Regions from separate parts of the Kluyvera sp. 1366 genome, predicted to be linked through region 2. Evidence: riboswitches for the same ligand, from Rfam matches in the RefSeq annotation. Region 2 holds a riboswitch; each other region holds the start of a gene.

Region 1 (5,823 bases), on a different contig from region 2:
AGTTACAGCCGGCTTCAATCGCCAGCTCAACAATGTTTTTTGGATCAAAATAAGCTGGATTGGCCGCAAAGGATGCGCCCGCCGAGTGCTCAACGCCCTGATCGACCGGCAGAATCGACAAATAGCCGGTGCCGGCTAAACGTCCGGTGTTGTACAGCGTTTGCATGTTGCGCAGTACGGCAGGAGAACGATTGTTGTCGATCATCACGCGATCAACGTAATCCGCGCCGGGTAAATAGAGGCTATCCGCTGGAATGGTCATGCAGCGATGTTGAAGAAGGCTATCCGCCTCTTTGCCCAATAACTGTACGATGTCCGTCATGTTCGCTCCTGATAAATGGCTGGATTGGAACCGGCCGTTGCCGATTCGCCCCCAACAGCCTGGACCGGAAAGCGCCAGGCTGGCAAATTGCTGACTCCATTTTTCAGACGGATGCGCAGTGAAAAAGCGGCAATCTGGCGTTACGCCCTACCACCATTGATGGAAATGGTGCACCGGCCCAATGCCTTTGCCGACCTCCAGCGAATCGGCATGCAGCAGCGCCTGTTGCAGCCACGCCTTGGCTTCAGCGACCGTTACCGCCCAGCTATCATGGCGCGGACGCAACGCCGCCAGCGCGGCTGAAAGCGAGCATCCGGTGCCGTGCGTGTGGCGCGTATTGACGCGCGGCGCGGTAAAGCGCTGACGTCCGTCGCGGGTAATCAGCCAGTCCGGGCTTTCGGCATCGCTAAGGTGTCCGCCCTTCATCAGCACCGCTTCGCAGCCAAGATCGAGCAGCGCATCGCCCTGCTGCAACATGGTTTTCTCATCCTGCGCCATCGCGCGTCCCAGCAGCGCGGCGGCTTCCGGCAGGTTTGGTGTGATCAGCGATACCTGCGGCAGCAGCAATTCGCGCACGCTCGCCACCGCATCCGGCGACAGCAGCGCATCGCCACTTTTGGCAATCATCACCGTATCCAGCACCACAAACGGCAGGCTGGCCCGTTTCAGCCGCTCGGCGACCACCTCGACAATAGCGGTTTCGGACAGCATGCCTATCTTCGCAGCATCAATGCGCACATCATTCAGCACCGAATCGAGCTGTGCGCCAACAAAATCAGGTTCGATGCGATACACCGACTGCACGCCGCAGGTGTTCTGCGCCACCAGCGCGGTGATGACGCTGGTGCCATACGCGCCCAGCGCGGAGAAAGCTTTGAGGTCGGCCTGAATACCTGCGCCGCCGCTCGGATCGGTGCCAGCAATGGTCAATGCATTGATGCGTTTCATGCCTCGACCTCCAGCGTCCACAGCGTATCGAGGAAAGCAGCGGCAAAGCCGCCTGGCCCGGCGACCTGGCGCGCTGTCTGCTCACCCGCCAGCGACATCACGCGGCAGGCCGCAGCGACATGCTGCAGGCGATCGCCCGGCAAGCTGGTGCAGGCGGCAACCACCGCCGTCAACGCGCAGCCGGTGCCAACCACGCGCGTCATCAGCGGGCTGCCGCCGGGGATGGCGAATGTCTGCACGCCGTCAGTGACATAATCCACTTCACCGGTCACCGCCACAACGGTGTGGTAATCGCGCGCCAGCTGCTGGGCAGCGCTTAACGCGACATCGGCCTGATGCAGACTGTCGACACCGCGTCCGCCGCTAGCCTGTTGCGCCAAGGCGAGAATTTCTGAAGCGTTACCGCGAATCGCCGCCGGTTGCAGGCTCAGTAACTGTTGACAGAATGCGGTGCGCAGCGTTAGTGCGCCGACCGCCACCGGATCCAGCGTCCACGGCGTGCCTGCGGTTTGCGCCGCTTGCACCGCCGCCCACATCGCATCACGACGGTCGCGCGTCAGCGTACCTACGTTTATCAACAACGCATCGGCAAAACCGGCAAACTGCGCCGCTTCTTCAGGATCGATCACCATCGCGGGCGAAGCTTGCAGTGCCAGCAGCACGTTGGCAGTAAAGGTTTGCACCACGTCATTGGTCATGCAGTGCACCAGCGGCGCTTGCTGACGCAGCAATTGCAGAGAGTGCGCGAGTTGCGCGGGGGAAAGAAGGTCAGGCTGTTTCATAAGGCTCCCAACCGGCGATCAAGAAGGCGAATGCGGTCAGGCATCTGACTTCCCTACGCTGGCATTATCCAGATCAGGTCGGCGGGTGTATCTCAGCCCTGTATTAAAGGGGCACCCCGAGTCAAAACTACGTTGGCGAGCATAGGGAACAAGTTGGGGTAAAGCAAGTAAACGCCGCTTTCCTGGAATCTGGCTCACAAAGCAACAAATTACACATTCATGTAACTTATTGATAAAACGCCTTAAAACGACGCTTTTTTGCGTGCTGCGTCATACTTTGTAATAAATTCCATTGATAATTCGCGTCGCGAAAAATAGCATCGCCGGCAACTTGTTTCATGACGAAACAATACGGATTTGTTAATTATTCATGGAAGCATCACGGAGGATTTGCTATGCGTCGGATTCCACGCGCGCCGCTCTCTGCGGCCATTGTCTCTGCCCTGTTTGCCGGCACTTTTGTGCCGGTTCCCTCCGCCCACGCCGTGGGTTTTGTCGAAGACGCCACTCTCTCTGGCAATCTGTTTTACTGGCAACGCCAGCGCGATCGCAAAGAGATGGATCCGCAAAAAGGCTCGTACGGTCAGTATGATGCCAATCTGCATCACGCCTCTGCGAATGCCAATCTCGACTTCTCATCCGGTTACGCCGGTGAGGTGATCGGCCTCGATCTGGCAGCGTTTGGCGCGCTGGAGTTAAGCAACGGCGGCCCGGCGGCACCGAATGAAATTGGTTTCAGCAATGCCCGTACGCGCTGGGATGAGGACTGGAGCGGAGATAAGAGCGGCTTAAGTCTCTATAAAGCCGCCATCAAGGCAAAATGGCAGGATAACTGGCTGCGCGCAGGCTATCTGCAGCCCACCGGGCAGACGCTGCTGGCACCGCACTGGAGCTTCCTGCCCGGCACCTATCGCGGCGTTGAGGCCGGCACCACCTTTGATTTTAGCGACGCCGGCGCCCTTTCCGTCTCCTGGATGTGGACTGACGAATACAAAGCGCCGTGGTATCGCGACATGTACAACTTCCGTAAAGCCGATGGCGTGACGGAGATTCCGTGGCTGCAATCCTTTGGTGCCAAATACGATTTTAAAAACGCGCTGGTGCTGGAAGGCGCCTACGGCCAGGCGGCAAATTACATGGATCAGTATTTTGCCAAAGCCTCTTATCAGCTGCCGCTGGCCGATGCACCGCTGCGCACCAGTTATCAATTTTATGGCGCGAAGGATCGTGACAACAGCGGCGTTGGCCAGGTGAACGATGTTTACGATGGCCTCGCGTGGCTGCAGGCGCTGACGTTCGGCTACACGCTCGGCGCGTTCGATTTCCGCCTCGAAGGCACATGGGTAAAAGCCGAGGGTAATCAGGGCTTCTTCCTGCAACGTATGACGCCGTCTTACGCCAGCTCGAATGGCCGCATGGACGTGTGGTGGGATTCTCGCTCAGACTGGAACGCCAACGGTGAGAAAGCGCTCTTCGCCGGTGTGATGGTGGATCTGGGACACTGGCAATTACCTGGCTGGCAAGTCGGTACATCGTACGCCTACGGTTGGGACGCGAAGCCTTCCACCAATCCCCTCTACGACCAAAATCAGCGCCTGAAAGAATCAGCGTGGAGCCTCGACCTGGTTTACACCATCCAGCAAGGCCGCGCCAAAGACACCCAATTCAAACTGCACTACACCCGCTACGACAATCACAGCGATCTTCCCAGCTATAGCGGCGGCTACGGCAACATCTTCCAGGACGAGAAAGACATCAAATTTATGGTCGTCGCGCCATTCACCCTGTTTTGACCCCGATCTGGCAGGAGCCAGAGACTTACCTCCGTGGAGAAGGATAACAACATGAAAAAGTTAAAAATCAGTTTACTGGCGCTGAGCGTGATGAGCCTTGCCGCCTGCAGTTCATCCCCGCGCAGTAATCAGCAGGTCGTCGATCAAATCAGTCATTTCGGCGTGCAGTATCAGGTCACTGACAACCAGGCGGCCGATCACGGCGTGAACTGCGCGAAACTCGGTGCCGATTGGGCATCCTGCAACACCGCTACCATCACGCTGACCAACAACGGTCCGGCGCTCACCAGTAAAAACTGGGCAATCTACATGAGCAACGTGCACGAAACGCTGCGGGTGGATAACGATCAGTTCAAAATGACCCATATCGTCGGCGATTTAACCCGTCTGGAACCGACGGAGAAATTCAAAGGTATCGCGGCGGGTGAGTCGATTGAGATCCCTATCGTCAATGAATACTGGCAGCTGTTTATCACCGACGTGATGCCGCGCTGGTATGTCACCGCCGCCAATGCCACGCCAAAAATTATCACCAGCACCGATACCGAAAACCTCAGCGACTTTGTTAAGCCGTTTGGCGGCCAATGGAAGCGCATTGCCGACGATAAAAACGTGCTAATGCTGCCGCAAAGTCGTTTCACAAAGAATGCCGATGTGGTGCAACTGCCTGCCAGCGCGCTGCGCGGACAAATCACCCCAACGCCGCGTTCGGTAAAAGTTCATGCGGCGGATGTCGATCTGAGCCGTGGCGTTGCCTTGCATCTTGAGGTATTGGCGGACAACCAGGCCGATGCGGTTAAACAGCGTTTCGATTTGATGGGGCTCAAACCGCAGTCAGCGGGTTATGACATTCATACCCGTATCGCCGTCAATCATTTCCACGGCGCAGAGGCGGTTTCCGGTGCTTATCAACTGCGCATCACACCGCGCGGCACCGATATCATTGGTTACGATCAAGCTGGCGTTTACTACGGCTTAATGTCGTTACTGTCGCTGGTGCCGGCTGAAGGTAAACCGATTATCGCCACGCTTGAAGCGAAAGACGCACCGCGCTTTGCCTATCGCGGTGCCTTCCTCGATGTGGCGCGTAATTTCCACAGCAAGCAAGCGGTGCTGCGCATGCTCGATCAAATGGCGGCATGGAAGATGAATAAATTCCACTTCCACCTGACCGATGACGAAGCCTGGCGTATCGAAATCCCCGGTCTGCCAGAGTTGACCGACGTAGGCAGTAAGCGTTGTCACGATCTGACTGAGCAGCAATGTCTTCTGCCGCAATTGGGCTCCGGTCCGTTCACGGATAACAACGGAACCGGACATTTCAGCCGCGCCGATTATATCGAGATCGTCAAATATGCGCAGGCGCGCAACATCGAAGTGATCCCGGAAATCGATATGCCCGCGCATGCACGCGCGGCGGTGATCTCTATGGAGGCGCGATATCAGCAACTGATGAAAGCGGGTAAACCGCAGCAGGCCAGTGAATATCGATTGGTGGATCCTACGGATACCTCGAATACCCGTTCCGTGCAGCTGTACGACCGCACCAGCTATCTCAATCCTTGCCTCGACTCCTCGAAGCGATTTGTCGATAAAGTGATGGGTGAAGTGCAGGCGATGCACCGCGAAGCCGGCCAACCGTTGACCACCTGGCACTTTGGCGGTGATGAAGCGAAAAACATTCGCCTCGGTAGCGGCTACAGCGATGTTAAGAACCCGAAAGCGGGAACGGGCATTTTAGACCAAAGCAAAGAGGACAAACCCTGGGCAAAATCTCAGGTCTGCCAGGCGGTGGTGAAATCCGGCAAGGTGGAAGATCTGGAGCACTTGCCAAGTCACTTCGCGCTGGAAGTGAGCAAGATGGTGAAAGCGCACGGCATTCCGGTGATGCAGGCCTGGCAGGATGGATTGAAAGATGCCACTGACGCGCACGCCTTCGCCACTTCGCGCGTACGCGTTAACTTCTGGGACACGCTCT
Region 2 (5,823 bases):
GTGTTGCAGTTCGCGGCCGATGACGGCAAGCGCGGGAACAACGCGCGATAGCTCGGCGCGCCGCCACAGAATCCGCCGACGTAACCTTGTCGCCCCAGCACCGAGGCGCTGATCAGCGGCATGCCTGCCTGCATGCAAGCATCGGAAAGTTGGTAGGTGACGGCAAAATTATCGGCGGCGTCGATCACCAGATCGCATCCCGCCAGCGCCTGCTGCAGATTGCTGGCGCTCAGCGACTGTTGCAGCGCCTCGATCTGCACCTGCGGATTGCGCTGCTGCAACGCGTGCTGCGCGCGCAGCACTTTGGGCTGGTCGATATCCTGCTGCGTAAACAGCGTTTGCCGATGCAGGTTATGCAGCGCCACCAGATCGTCGTCATACAGCCGAATATAGCCGACCCCCGCGCCCACCAGCTGCGGCAGGAGCGTGGCGCCTAATCCGCCCGCGCCCGCCACCAGCACACGCGCGTTAAGTAACTTTTGCTGCCCAGCTTCGCCGATTTCCGCCAGCATCATCTGGCGTTGATAACGTTGCATAGTTGCCGTCCTTAACTCAGATTTGCCAGGCCGAAGATCGGCGTGGACGCGGCTGCCATATCGCGCTTCTCCATCAGTCCGGCAGCGCGCGCGGCTTGTCCGGCTTCAATCGCCAGCCGGAAGGCGTTGGCCATGCCGATTGGATCGCCGGCTTTGGCGACGGCGGTGTTGAGCAAAATGCCATCGAAGCCCATCTCCATCGCCTGCGCCGCCTGCGACGGCGCGCCAATGCCCGCATCAATGATCAGCGGGATGTCGCTGAACCACGCGCGCATGGCGCGCAGGCCGTCGATATTGCGCAAACCCTGGCCGGAACCAATCGGCGCGCCCCACGGCATCAACAGTTCGCAACCCGCTGCCAGCAGCTTTTCGCCGACGATCAGATCTTCGGTGGTGTACGGAAATACCTGAAAACCCTCTGCGCTGAGGATGCGCGCGGCTTCCACCAGTGCGAAAGGATCGGGTTGCAGCGTGTCGGCGTGACCAATCACTTCCAGTTTGATCCACGCGGTGTTGAACAGTTCGCGCGCCATGTGCGCGGTGGTGACGGCCTCTTTTACCGTGTGACAACCGGCGGTATTCGGTAACACGCGGATGTTAAGGCCGGTTAGCAGTTCGCGGAATGCCGCGCCAGCCGCACCTTCGCGACGCAAACTGACGGTGATGATGTCGGTACCGGAGGCGGCAATCGCCTGCTGCAAAATAGCGGGCGAAGGATAGCCAGCGGTGCCGAGCAGGAAGCGTGATTGCGGTTCAAAATCGTAAAACATCGCTTAACCTCCCTGCATCGGTGACAGCACTTCGAGCTGGCAACCTTCATCCAGCCGCTGCGTGTCGTACTGACTTTTTGGCACAAACGCACCGTTGTAGGCGGTGGCGACGCAGGCCACATCAATTTGCTGCTCGATCAGCAATTCGCTCAGGCTTGTTGCCTGGGTGTTGATGAGGCGGCCGTTAAGCTGAATATTCATTATTAAGTTCCCCAGAAATGCGTTGCATTAGCTGCTCTGCCAGCATTGGCGCCAGCAGAAAACCGTGGCGATACATGCCGTTGAGATAAAAGGTGTGATTGTGATAGTCGATTTCCGGCAGATTCGCCGGATAGGCCGGACGCAGCCCGCTACCGCTCTCAATCACGCGCGCTTCGGCTAAGGCGGGATGGATGGCATAGGCGGCGCTGAGTAACTCCATCATGGCGCGCGCGCTGATGGCGCTGGCATCGTCGCTCTCAATCATGGTGGCGCCGAGCATAAAGTGGCCGCCGCGACGCGGCACCAGATAGCAGGGAAAACGCGGATGCAGCAGACGAATCGGGCGGGAAAACTGCACTTCATCGCTGTGCAAAATCAGCATCTCGCCGCGCACCGCACGCAGGCGCGGCAGTTGCGGCGCGGCGTGGATGCCGCGACAATCGATAATTTGGCCGCTCGGCGCGTGATTGCTGAATGACACGCCGCGGGCGATCAGCGCGTCACGCATCTCCTGCAACGCCAGACGCGGATCGAGATGCGCTTCCCCGGCGAAAAACAGACCGCGCGCAAAGCGCCCTTCCAGCGCCGGTTCAATGTTGGCGGGATCGACCCATTGATGCTGCTCGGTCATGCGGGCGAAACGGTTGAGTTCCTGGCTATCGCGCGGCGGCGCAACCACCAACGTGCCCTGATGCTCGACGCTGCTGACGCGCTGTTGCCACCACGCGGCGGCGTGTTGCCCAACAGTGATAACATCGCGCGGCGCGCTTTCGGCTTCACACCAGGGCGCCAGCATGCCGCCAGCAAACCACGATGCCGGGCGGCGCGCGTCATCGCCCATCACCTCAACGTCTTCACCGCGTTCCGCCAGCAAAGTGGCTACGCATAGGCCCGCCACGCCGCAGCCAAGCACGCTCCAGCGGCTCACAGCGCCGGTTCCAGGATGTTCAAACAGGGGGAATTCACATCGGCCTCTCAGTGTTAGCTGAGACCCGCAGATACAGGAGAAGGGAAATGGCGCGTCCATCGAGATTGTTTGAGCGCCAGACAGCCCAAAAAACAAGACTGTCAGTCTTCCTACGCCAGTATCAACTGGGTCAGGTTCAAAGGGTCGCTAAACCGCGCAGTGCGCTATTAGCCTCTCAGTCTCTTTGGCGAGACTCCCCCGACGCGTCTATTTGTATTGCAGGCGATGGTCGCCGTCAAGCGCGGAATAACCGGATGCTTTACGTGGCATTTAGCATCACGGCATTTATCGCTACTTAGGCTTTGTGGATCACAAACGTAACATATGGTATACAAACACATTATTTTATGCGCAAGAACAGATTACAGGTGATGTCGGAATAACCATGAACAATATTAAAATTGCATTTATTAAAGCCGGCTGGCACAAAGAAATTGTCCATAATGCCCTGGTGGGTTTTGAAAAAGAATTAGCCGATCAATCCGTAGAAGCGGAATTAAAAGTGCTGGAAGTGCCTGGCGCATTTGAAATGCCGCTGCTGGCTAAGCGTCTGGCCGAAACCGGCAAATACGATGCGATTGTCTGCGCTGCGCTGGTGGTTGACGGCGGTATCTATCGCCATGATTTCGTTGCCGCTGCGGTGGTTGATGGCTTGATGAATGTGCAGCTGACCACCAACGTACCGGTGTTCTCCGTTTCATTGACGCCACATAATTTCCAGCCGGTTGATGTGATTGAAAACTTCTATACCGAGCATTTCATTAAGAAAGGCAAAGAAGCGGCACGCGCGGTGTTAGCGATCCATAATTTGTCGATTGATTGATGCATTAAAAAGGGAGCACCTCTTCAGGCGCTCCCTTTTTATTTATGATGACCTTCAACGGCTCATTTTCAGAATAGTGCTAATCATCTCGTAAAATAGTCTTACGAATAAAGTATCAGCTATTCGTCATTAACGCTGTGGATGATTCACTTCCAGCGGACGCAAATCAAACACCAGCACTTCCGCATCATCACCGTTAGCAAACTGCAGCGCGCTTTCGTTGCGAACGCGTGCACCGTCGCCCTCTTTGAACTTCACGCCGTTCACTTCGATGCTGCCGCGAGCCACGTGAATATAGGCGTAACGATCGGCATCCAACGCGAAGGTTTGCTGCTCGACACCGTCGAACAGTCCGGCATAAACGCGAATATCCTGACGCACGCTGAGTGAACCGTTATCCCCTGCCGGCGAAATAATCAGGCGCAGCTGACCGCGTTTGTCACGTTCCGCCACTGAAATCTGCTGATAACCGGGAGGCGAATTACGCTCGCCAGGCACAATCCAGATTTGCAGGAAGTGCACGTTGTCCGTTTTCGAGTGGTTAAACTCGCTGTGCGTGACGCCGCTGCCGGCGCTCATTAGCTGCACATCACCCGGCACAATCACCGAACCGGTGCCCATGGAATCTTTATGCTCCAGCGCGCCTTCCAGCACGTAGGAGATGATCTCCATGTTGTTGTGCGGATGCGCACCAAAACCGCGACCCGGTGCAACGCGGTCATCATTGATCACCAGCAAGTCTGAGAAGCCGGTTTGTTTTGGATCCCAGTAACTGGCAAAAGAGAACGTATGATGCGAATTCAACCAACCGTGGTCACCCACTCCGCGTTGTTCTGACAGGCGTTGTTCAATCATGGTCTGCTCCTCAAATTTGCTGTTGGGGGGCGATTGCCCTTCCCGTTGCAAACAAGTATACGTAAACTGATTTGCCTAACAATGCGTCAAAATGACAATGACTGTCACCGATAAGTGGACAATATGCAGATTGAAGATCTCCGTATTTATGTAGCCGTCATCAAAGCCGGCAACTTCACCGCTGCCGCCGAACAGCTGATGCTGTCGAAGCAGTATGTCAGCCGCCGCATCGCCGCGCTGGAGGAATCGCTTGGCGCGCGGCTGCTGAATCGCAACACGCGGAAGTTGTCGGTAACCGATAACGGCCAGCTGTTTGCGCAGCACGCGCAGCGCATTCTGGATGATGTGCAGGAAGCCGAGCTAGCGGTATCGGGGCGTCGTCAGGTGCTGCAGGGCAGCTTCCGCCTGAGCGTGCCGATGTCGTTTGGTATCAGCCATTTGTCGCCGTTTATTGCCGAGTTTCTCAGCCAGCATCCGGGGTTGCAGTTTCAGGTTGAGCTGGCGGATCGGCATGTCGATATGGTGGGTGAAGGATTTGATATGGCGATTCGCATCGGTACGCTGCCAGATTCGAGTTTGATCGCCAGGCGACTGGGCGAGTTCCGCCGCGTGATCTGCGGCAGCCCGTCCTACCTGCAGGGCGCAGGCGCACCGCGAACGCCGGAGGAGCTGAGCGAGCATTTGTGTCTGCGCTACGGGCGCGAAAGCCAGACCGGCTGGGAACTGTTTAACGGCGACCAGCGCAAAGTGATTAGCGTGCATGGGCCGATGGTGAGTAATAACGGGGAAATGCTGTGCGACGCAGCAGTGGCCGGATTGGGTCTGATTATGCTGCCAGAGTTTATTGTGGCGCCAGCGCTGGCGAGCGGTGAGCTGGTGAAGGTGCTGGAAGAGTGGCAGCCGACCTCGCTCCATCTCAATGCGCTCTATCCGCAGCACCGTCAGCGCAGTGAGATCAATCGGGTGTTTATGACATTTTTGCAGCAGAAGTTGGCGTAAAAATTAAGTCCCCGTTGCGGCGCGATCTAATGCGCATATCAAGGGCGGCAATGTGCCCATCCCGGCAATACGTAATATATCGCGCCGCTACGGTAGGTAGGGTGTTAATGACTTTCGTGTGCAAAGGTAATCGATTTACGGCGCGCATCGCGCATCGCCACCGCATGGATCAGCAGACCCAACACCGCCAGAATCGCGCCTACCCAACCGGTGGATTGCCATCCCAGACCAGCTGAAATGGTCACGCCGCCCAGCCATGCACCGAGCGCGTTAGCGAGGTTAAACGCCGAATGGTTCATTGCCGCCGCCATGGTTTGCGCATCACCGGCAACATCCATCAAACGGATCTGCAACACCGCCGCCAGCGCTACCATGGTGCCCACCAGCATGACGTTGATGGCACCTGCCAGCGCATAATGCGCGGCAAACACGAAGGCGCTGAGCACCAAAAATGACCAGATCAGCAAAATGCGGATGGTCTTTTCAATGCCGCGATCGGCCAGACGACCGCCAGCGATGTTACCGATGATCATGCCTAAACCAAACAACGCCAGCACCGCCGGGATCCAGCTCACCGGCATCTGCGCCAGTTCGGTCATGGTCGGCTTCACGTAGCTAAACACCGAAAACAAACCGCCGCTGCCCACCGCGCCAATCGCCAGCGTCAGCAGT
Region 3 (5,823 bases), 500 kb from region 2:
AGCATTGACTGCGATATCCGTTATCCGGTTTCGTGGCGCGGCGAGCAGATCGTCGAGATGCTGCAGCAGCAGTTAGCCGCTACTACCATTACGCTCGATCCCGGCTGGCGCGACGTGGCTCCGTTCTTCCTGCCGGCCTCACATCCGGTGATTTCGCTGCTGCAGCAAGTGTGGAATGACACCACCGGCAATGACGATCGCCCTTACGCGATGGGCGGCGTGACCCATTCGAAGAAGCTGCCAAACGCCATCACCTTTGGGCCCGGTTACCGGAAAACCGCAGCAAACACGCCCGATTTTTTACCCGAAGGCCATGGATTGCCGCACGGTGCCGACGAGACAATCCATCTGCCATCGCTGCTGGAGGCGTTGCCGAAATATGTGATCGCGTTGATCAGGTTGGATAGTTATTTGCTTGCCCAGGATTAAACCGATCGCCGCGAATGGCGACCGTAGGGATCAATTCATCACTAATCCGCCATCGACGTACAACGTTTGCCCGGTAACAAATTCGCTCCAGTCGGAGGCGAGAAACAGCACCGGGCCGGTGACATCTTCCGGTTGCGCGATGCGCCGCAGCGGGGTTTGCGCGGTGAGAGAATCGCGCACCGCTTCGCGCGTTGCCTGGCTGGCATCGGTGGGATACACCAGACCGGGCGCCACGCAGTTAACGCGAATTCCCAGCGGGCCCAGCTCCGTCGCCAGCGTGCGGCTAAAGCCGGTTAGCGCCGCTTTGGCGGTGATGTAATCGTGGTAAGGCACTGAAGGACGCGCCACCAGATCGCTGGTGAGATTAACGATACTGCCGCGCACGCGCGTGCGCATTAACGGCAGCGCCGCCTGGCAGACGTTATAGGCGGCTTTTACCGCGCCATCGAACTGCGACTGATAGCCCGACCACGACGTTTCCCAAAAACGTGAACGATTTTCAGTGTCGAAAACGTAGGGTGCGAAAGCGTTGTTGATCACCGCATCGAGGCGGCCGGTGGCGTTGACGATCTGCTCCATCATCGTGTTGACCCGCTGCTCACAGGTGACATCGGCGGCAATCGCCAGCGCGTCGCCGCCCAATGCGCGGCACTCCTCAACCACGCCCGCAGCGGCAGCTTCATTGCGCAGATAGTTCACCACCACAAACGCGCCTTCTGCGGCGAAGGCTTTAGCGATCGCTGCACCAATGCCGCGGCTTGCGCCGGTTACCAGAACTGTTTGATTGAAGAATTTCATTTTGGCTCCAGGTTGATATGGTCACGCAAAATCTGTAGCGACGCGATTTATCGCGCGCAGCGGATTGATGCGTAATAAATTGCACCGCTACGGTATGTGCGATCTGTTACCGCGTCACTCCGCATACGGTGCGTAATGCTCGGCGGTCGCTTCTGCGCCCTGCTCGATCTCCGTGATGGTCACCAGATCCAGCAAACTAAAGCGTCCATCGTGATGCCAGCCCGCTTCCGGCGAGGTCATATTGCCGAACGCCGCGATGCGCGTAACGCCCACTTGCCCGAGCAGAGCCGAAATGCCGAACAACGCCTGCGGCGCGGCCGCCACGCCTGCGGTTTGCAGAAAATGCCGCTGCGGCGCCACCAAATCGACCACTTTTTCCAGCGCATCCACGCACACCACTTTCAACGTACGGCCCAATGCCGCCGGCGATAAAGGCTCCGCATGATCAACGCTCACCACTGCCCAATCGTCTGCCGCCTCGCCGTAAAGCGTACGATCGCCGCCCAGCGCGCGAATCTCCTCGCCATTACGCCACGCGGCAATGCTGTTGATCTCTTCGCTCGCCAGCGGACGGCGCGGATGTTTGTGCGCCAGCGCGGCGAGTTCATGGGCGATGTAGCTGGCGAACTCATCCGGCGACACCTTGCCGCCGCGCTCGACAAACAGCATTTGCGGCGAGTAACAACCGGCCTGGTCGTAACGCATCACGTCATACGCCACGCGGCGCGCCAGCTCCGCGCCTTGCCGTACATTCAGCGCCGAACGCGCCACCATTCCGAAGCTGATTTTATGGCCGTGCGGCAGAAAGCGCGTGGTAACCGGCAAACGCTGTTGGATCGCCGCCAGCGTTGAATTTCCGCCATAAGCCACCAGCGCATCGGGCTGACGCAGCCACGTTAGTTCGGTTTGCGCATCGCCGCCTTTCCACCACACCACCGCGATACATTCGCCCAGGTTAGGATCGATCTCCGCCAGCAACTGCGCGAACCAGCTTGCCATCAGCGGCTCATTGCCCGGCAGTTTACCGATGGTGCCCGCCTTAACCAGCAGACCACAGATCAAACTCCACAGCGGCAAGCCCGGCAGGTTGCCCGCCCAGATATGCATTAACAATTGCGGGCCAAATGCGCGCGCAAAGCCGCCTTTGGGGCGCGGCTGGAAATCGTCGAGCATCTGCGGATCGGCGAAATCCTCCGCCAGAAAGCGCTTTAACTGCGGTTGACGAAAGGTTTTCAGATAGCCGGTAAGGCCAAGCCGCACCATCTCGGCATCGTAACCGGTGACGATGGGCAGCAGCTTTTCGGCCTTGATGCGCAGTGGATGATGACGATCGAGCAGTCGCGCCACCGCTGCATCAATGATGCCCATGATCTGCGCCACGCTCAGCTGCTGGAGATAAGCGCGGGCGTTGGTGCGGATGCGCGCTGCGAGCGCCTTTATCTGCGCGTCATCAAGTTGCGGAACGCAAACCTCGAGGCTTTCGCCACGATGATTGAAACTCAGCGTGTGCCAATGCACTTCGTCAGCGGAGAGGCCCGGCAGATGTCCGGCAATTTCTTTCACGACTGTGCCTGCGTGCTGGCGAGAAACGCTTCCATGGTCAGCGAACAGCCTTTGGCATCAGCGCCGGTCGCGCGTCCCAGCAGATGGAATCCGCCGGGCACCATCACGCCTGCATCTTCCGTTAACAAGGCGGACACCGAGTTGAAATGCGCCAGATCGTGATGCACCAGCACGCCAACTTCGCCGTCCGGCACATCATCACCGGTAAGCGGATTGACCACGCGCGTGCGGATCCAGTGCGGCCCGGATTTCACCGGCGGGCAGCACTCGTTGCCCGCGTCGTAAAACTGCGTGCTGATTTCCGTCATGCCGTACATGTTGATGCAGTGGGAACGCGGAATGCCGAAGGCATGAGAGAGCGAAGCGTAGAATTCTTCCGCGCCCATCTCGCGCGACTGGCCTTTGAAACCGCCGGTATCGAGAATGCGACTGCCTGCCGGCAGCGCGAAGCGGCGTTTTTGGCGCTGCATGTCATCCAGCAGAGGCACAAAGCTGTAACTGGCGCCCAGCAACGCGTAGGGTTCGCCACCTGCTTCGGCCTGTTCCAGCGCACTGAACAGACGACTGGTTTCGAGGCCATGTTCGCCCACCATTACTTCGCTGTCCGGCGTGCCACACTCCTTCATCGCCAAATCAAGATAGGTCGCCAGCGAGGAGTTCGGCATCGCCACGGTATCCGGGAACAAAATGCCCATGCGGATGCGATCGCGGCCCGCCATAAAGCGACGGCGGAAATTGAGCAGCATCGATTTTTTCCATACCTCCAACGTCGAATGGTAACTGCGCCCTTTTACCGTGCCGGTGGTGCCGCTGGTCATAAAGATCTCGGCAATTTGTTCGGTGGGACGGCAGCTGAGCGTCAGATCTTTGAAGGCATTAATCGGGATGGCGGGAATGTTGCGCCAGTTTTTTACCGTCAGCGGCGTGCGTCCGCGCTGAGTGGCGAAGCGGCGATAAGGGGGATTGTGTGCGAACTGATAAGCGAAGATTTCGAGGGCCAGCTGGTTGAAATCGTCGTCTGAGCTATCTTCGCGCTGCAGAAATGTCAGCAGAGCCTGGATGATGTGAGTTTCGTTCATGTGCGTCGCCACCTTTGCGATTGCGCAGAGACTCTCAGGCAACGCCTGAAGAGCGCGAACTGTCCGCTACAAAGCACAAAGAGGGAATCAGGGCGCGATATCGCCCTGCGGTTCCGCATCCCTACGCCGGTATTAGCCGGATCAGGTTCGGAGGGTCACTACGTTGCTCGCGCATACACGCCAGCCGGTAGAATCTCAGCCCCTTAACAGAGCACCCCTTGGAACAAGCCGCAGTCTAGGATGGCGCGCGATGATGTGTCAACCATGTTAAATACGCGTGAAAATTTGAGCTGCCCGGCACAAATCACGTCATGTCTTATACTCAGAGCATGAGTATTTGCGGAGGTGAAGTATGGCTGGCGGTTGGTCAGAAGACGGTGCGGTGCACAAACAAATTGATGCCACGGTAGATGATGCGGTGGCCCGCGCGCGTGAAAATCTCGGGCACGGTGAAAGTGCTGAATTTTGCGACGAGTGCGGCGAACCGATCCCGGAAGCGCGTCGCGCGGCATTGGCTGGCGTGCGTTACTGCGTGAATTGCCAGAGCAAGATCGATAAAAAACAGGCGGCGATCAGCGGTTATAACCGCCGTGGAAGTAAGGATAGTCAGTTGAGATAGTTATTTAAATTAGCAATTCAGGTTAATGGATATTTTAAAATTTCATTTGCACTCGTTACTTTTAATTAGAATTACCATTAATCTGAAGCAAGACCATTCGCATATCTCCTGATTTTTCAAAGTTAAATACTGCAGCACTATTGCTGAAGCCGAAAGAAGAGCCTAATTTTACAAACTTTATGGCTTAGATTTCACCTTGAGCAACTTGAGTTTAGCCAGTAATGCTGATAAGTTAGCCACACAACTCAACCCTGTACGCAGCGATTCAGTTCGCTGGCCGTTAGGGTGAAAAAACCGGCTCAGGCCGGTTTTTTCGTATCTTATGGAAGGATAAGAGTGCGTACTGCAATATTCATTGATGGATACAATGTATTTTATGGACTCCTTGCAGGTACGCCTTATAAATGGCTCAACTTGTCATTGCTGCTGTCACATATATGCCGGGTACAGGATCCGACTGCCATAATTGAAACAATAAATTATTATACCTCCTCGGTTATTCCCCACCTCGCCACACGCGGTATTGCATCCCGACACGCTCAGGATACTTATATTCGCGCGCTGAAAACGACCGGAATAAATATCTTCTCCGGACGTCATCGACTTGAGCACGCTCGGGCTCCGCGTTTCATTAGTAAAAAAGTACCCGCATCACGTCTGGATAAGGTAGATATCTGGGAGCTGGAAGAGAAAGAAACCGACGTGAATATTGCCATCAGCATGTATCGTTTGTTTGCTAAACAGCAGAAGTTGCCAATAGAAGAGAGGATCGCGCAGCTGGTGTTAGTATCGGCTGACACCGACATGACGCCAGCACTTAAGGCGATTCGCGAAGATTTTCCCGACATTCGTATCGGGATCATTTTGCCGCACCGCCAGGGCAACGTACGTGGTGTTCCGGGTTCACTGCAGAATCATAGTCACTGGATACGCAGAACGATCACCAATGAAGAGCTTGATGCATGCCAGTTTCCTGTTCGGGTTGCAACGCATAAAAAACCTGCGGTTAAACCCGAATATTGGTAAGCATCAAAACCACGCCATTTAATGCGCCTCGCGGTAAATGGCATAGCTCACGATGTTCTCCGTAGTGGCCTATTTCATATCGAAACGTAATGCGGGAACGGTTACTGATAAATCATTCAGTTCAACGTCCTGCGTCAGGCTAAATCCTATCAGCTCTCATCAGCGCTTAAACCTGCATTAAGCGGCCTCAACCGGCTGACAAATCTCCAGAATGGCCAGCAGATAGATGCGCACCATATCGAGGAATTCACTGATTTCTACGCGCTCATCCGGCATGGTGTTGTATTTGCCGCCTGGCCCACAGACGAT

Evidence for each region. A riboswitch is a leader RNA that binds a small molecule or an ion and turns the genes downstream of it on or off. The one in region 2 is predicted to bind thiamine pyrophosphate.
Region 1: it holds a riboswitch for thiamine pyrophosphate, as region 2 does, so the genes downstream of both, thiM (hydroxyethylthiazole kinase) here and ACVLVH_RS00800 (FAD-dependent oxidoreductase) in region 2, are expected to answer to the same signal.
Region 3: it holds a riboswitch for thiamine pyrophosphate, as region 2 does, so the genes downstream of both, ACVLVH_RS03090 (LuxE/PaaK family acyltransferase) here and ACVLVH_RS00800 (FAD-dependent oxidoreductase) in region 2, are expected to answer to the same signal.

Annotation. Positions count from the first base shown of each region.
Region 1 is NZ_JBTRDW010000003.1:92,564-98,386, forward strand. Features, by position in the region: gene fbaB (class I fructose-bisphosphate aldolase) at 1-322, opposite strand, end outside; gene thiD (bifunctional hydroxymethylpyrimidine kinase/phosphomethylpyrimidine kinase) at 470-1,270, opposite strand; gene thiM (hydroxyethylthiazole kinase) at 1,267-2,052, opposite strand; TPP riboswitch at 2,086-2,181, opposite strand; gene chiP (chitoporin ChiP) at 2,448-3,845, shown strand; gene ACVLVH_RS07265 (beta-N-acetylhexosaminidase) at 3,897-5,823, shown strand, end outside.
Region 2 is NZ_JBTRDW010000001.1:166,694-172,516, reverse strand. Features, by position in the region: gene ACVLVH_RS00815 (HesA/MoeB/ThiF family protein) at 1-536, opposite strand, end outside; gene ACVLVH_RS00810 (thiazole synthase) at 548-1,306, opposite strand; gene thiS (sulfur carrier protein ThiS) at 1,310-1,507, opposite strand; gene ACVLVH_RS00800 (FAD-dependent oxidoreductase) at 1,491-2,435, opposite strand; TPP riboswitch at 2,565-2,684, opposite strand; gene ACVLVH_RS00795 (6,7-dimethyl-8-ribityllumazine synthase) at 2,860-3,297, shown strand; gene ACVLVH_RS00790 (pirin family protein) at 3,427-4,152, opposite strand; gene ACVLVH_RS00785 (LysR family transcriptional regulator) at 4,276-5,151, shown strand; gene ACVLVH_RS00780 (MFS transporter) at 5,256-5,823, opposite strand, start outside.
Region 3 is NZ_JBTRDW010000001.1:670,815-676,637, forward strand. Features, by position in the region: gene ACVLVH_RS03075 (Sapep family Mn(2+)-dependent dipeptidase) at 1-429, shown strand, start outside; gene ACVLVH_RS03080 (SDR family oxidoreductase) at 460-1,227, opposite strand; gene ACVLVH_RS03085 (acyl-CoA reductase) at 1,342-2,790, opposite strand; gene ACVLVH_RS03090 (LuxE/PaaK family acyltransferase) at 2,787-3,869, opposite strand; TPP riboswitch at 3,971-4,098, opposite strand; gene ACVLVH_RS03095 (DksA/TraR family C4-type zinc finger protein) at 4,222-4,488, shown strand; gene ACVLVH_RS03100 (NYN domain-containing protein) at 4,825-5,514, shown strand; gene ACVLVH_RS03105 (M20 family metallopeptidase) at 5,692-5,823, opposite strand, start outside.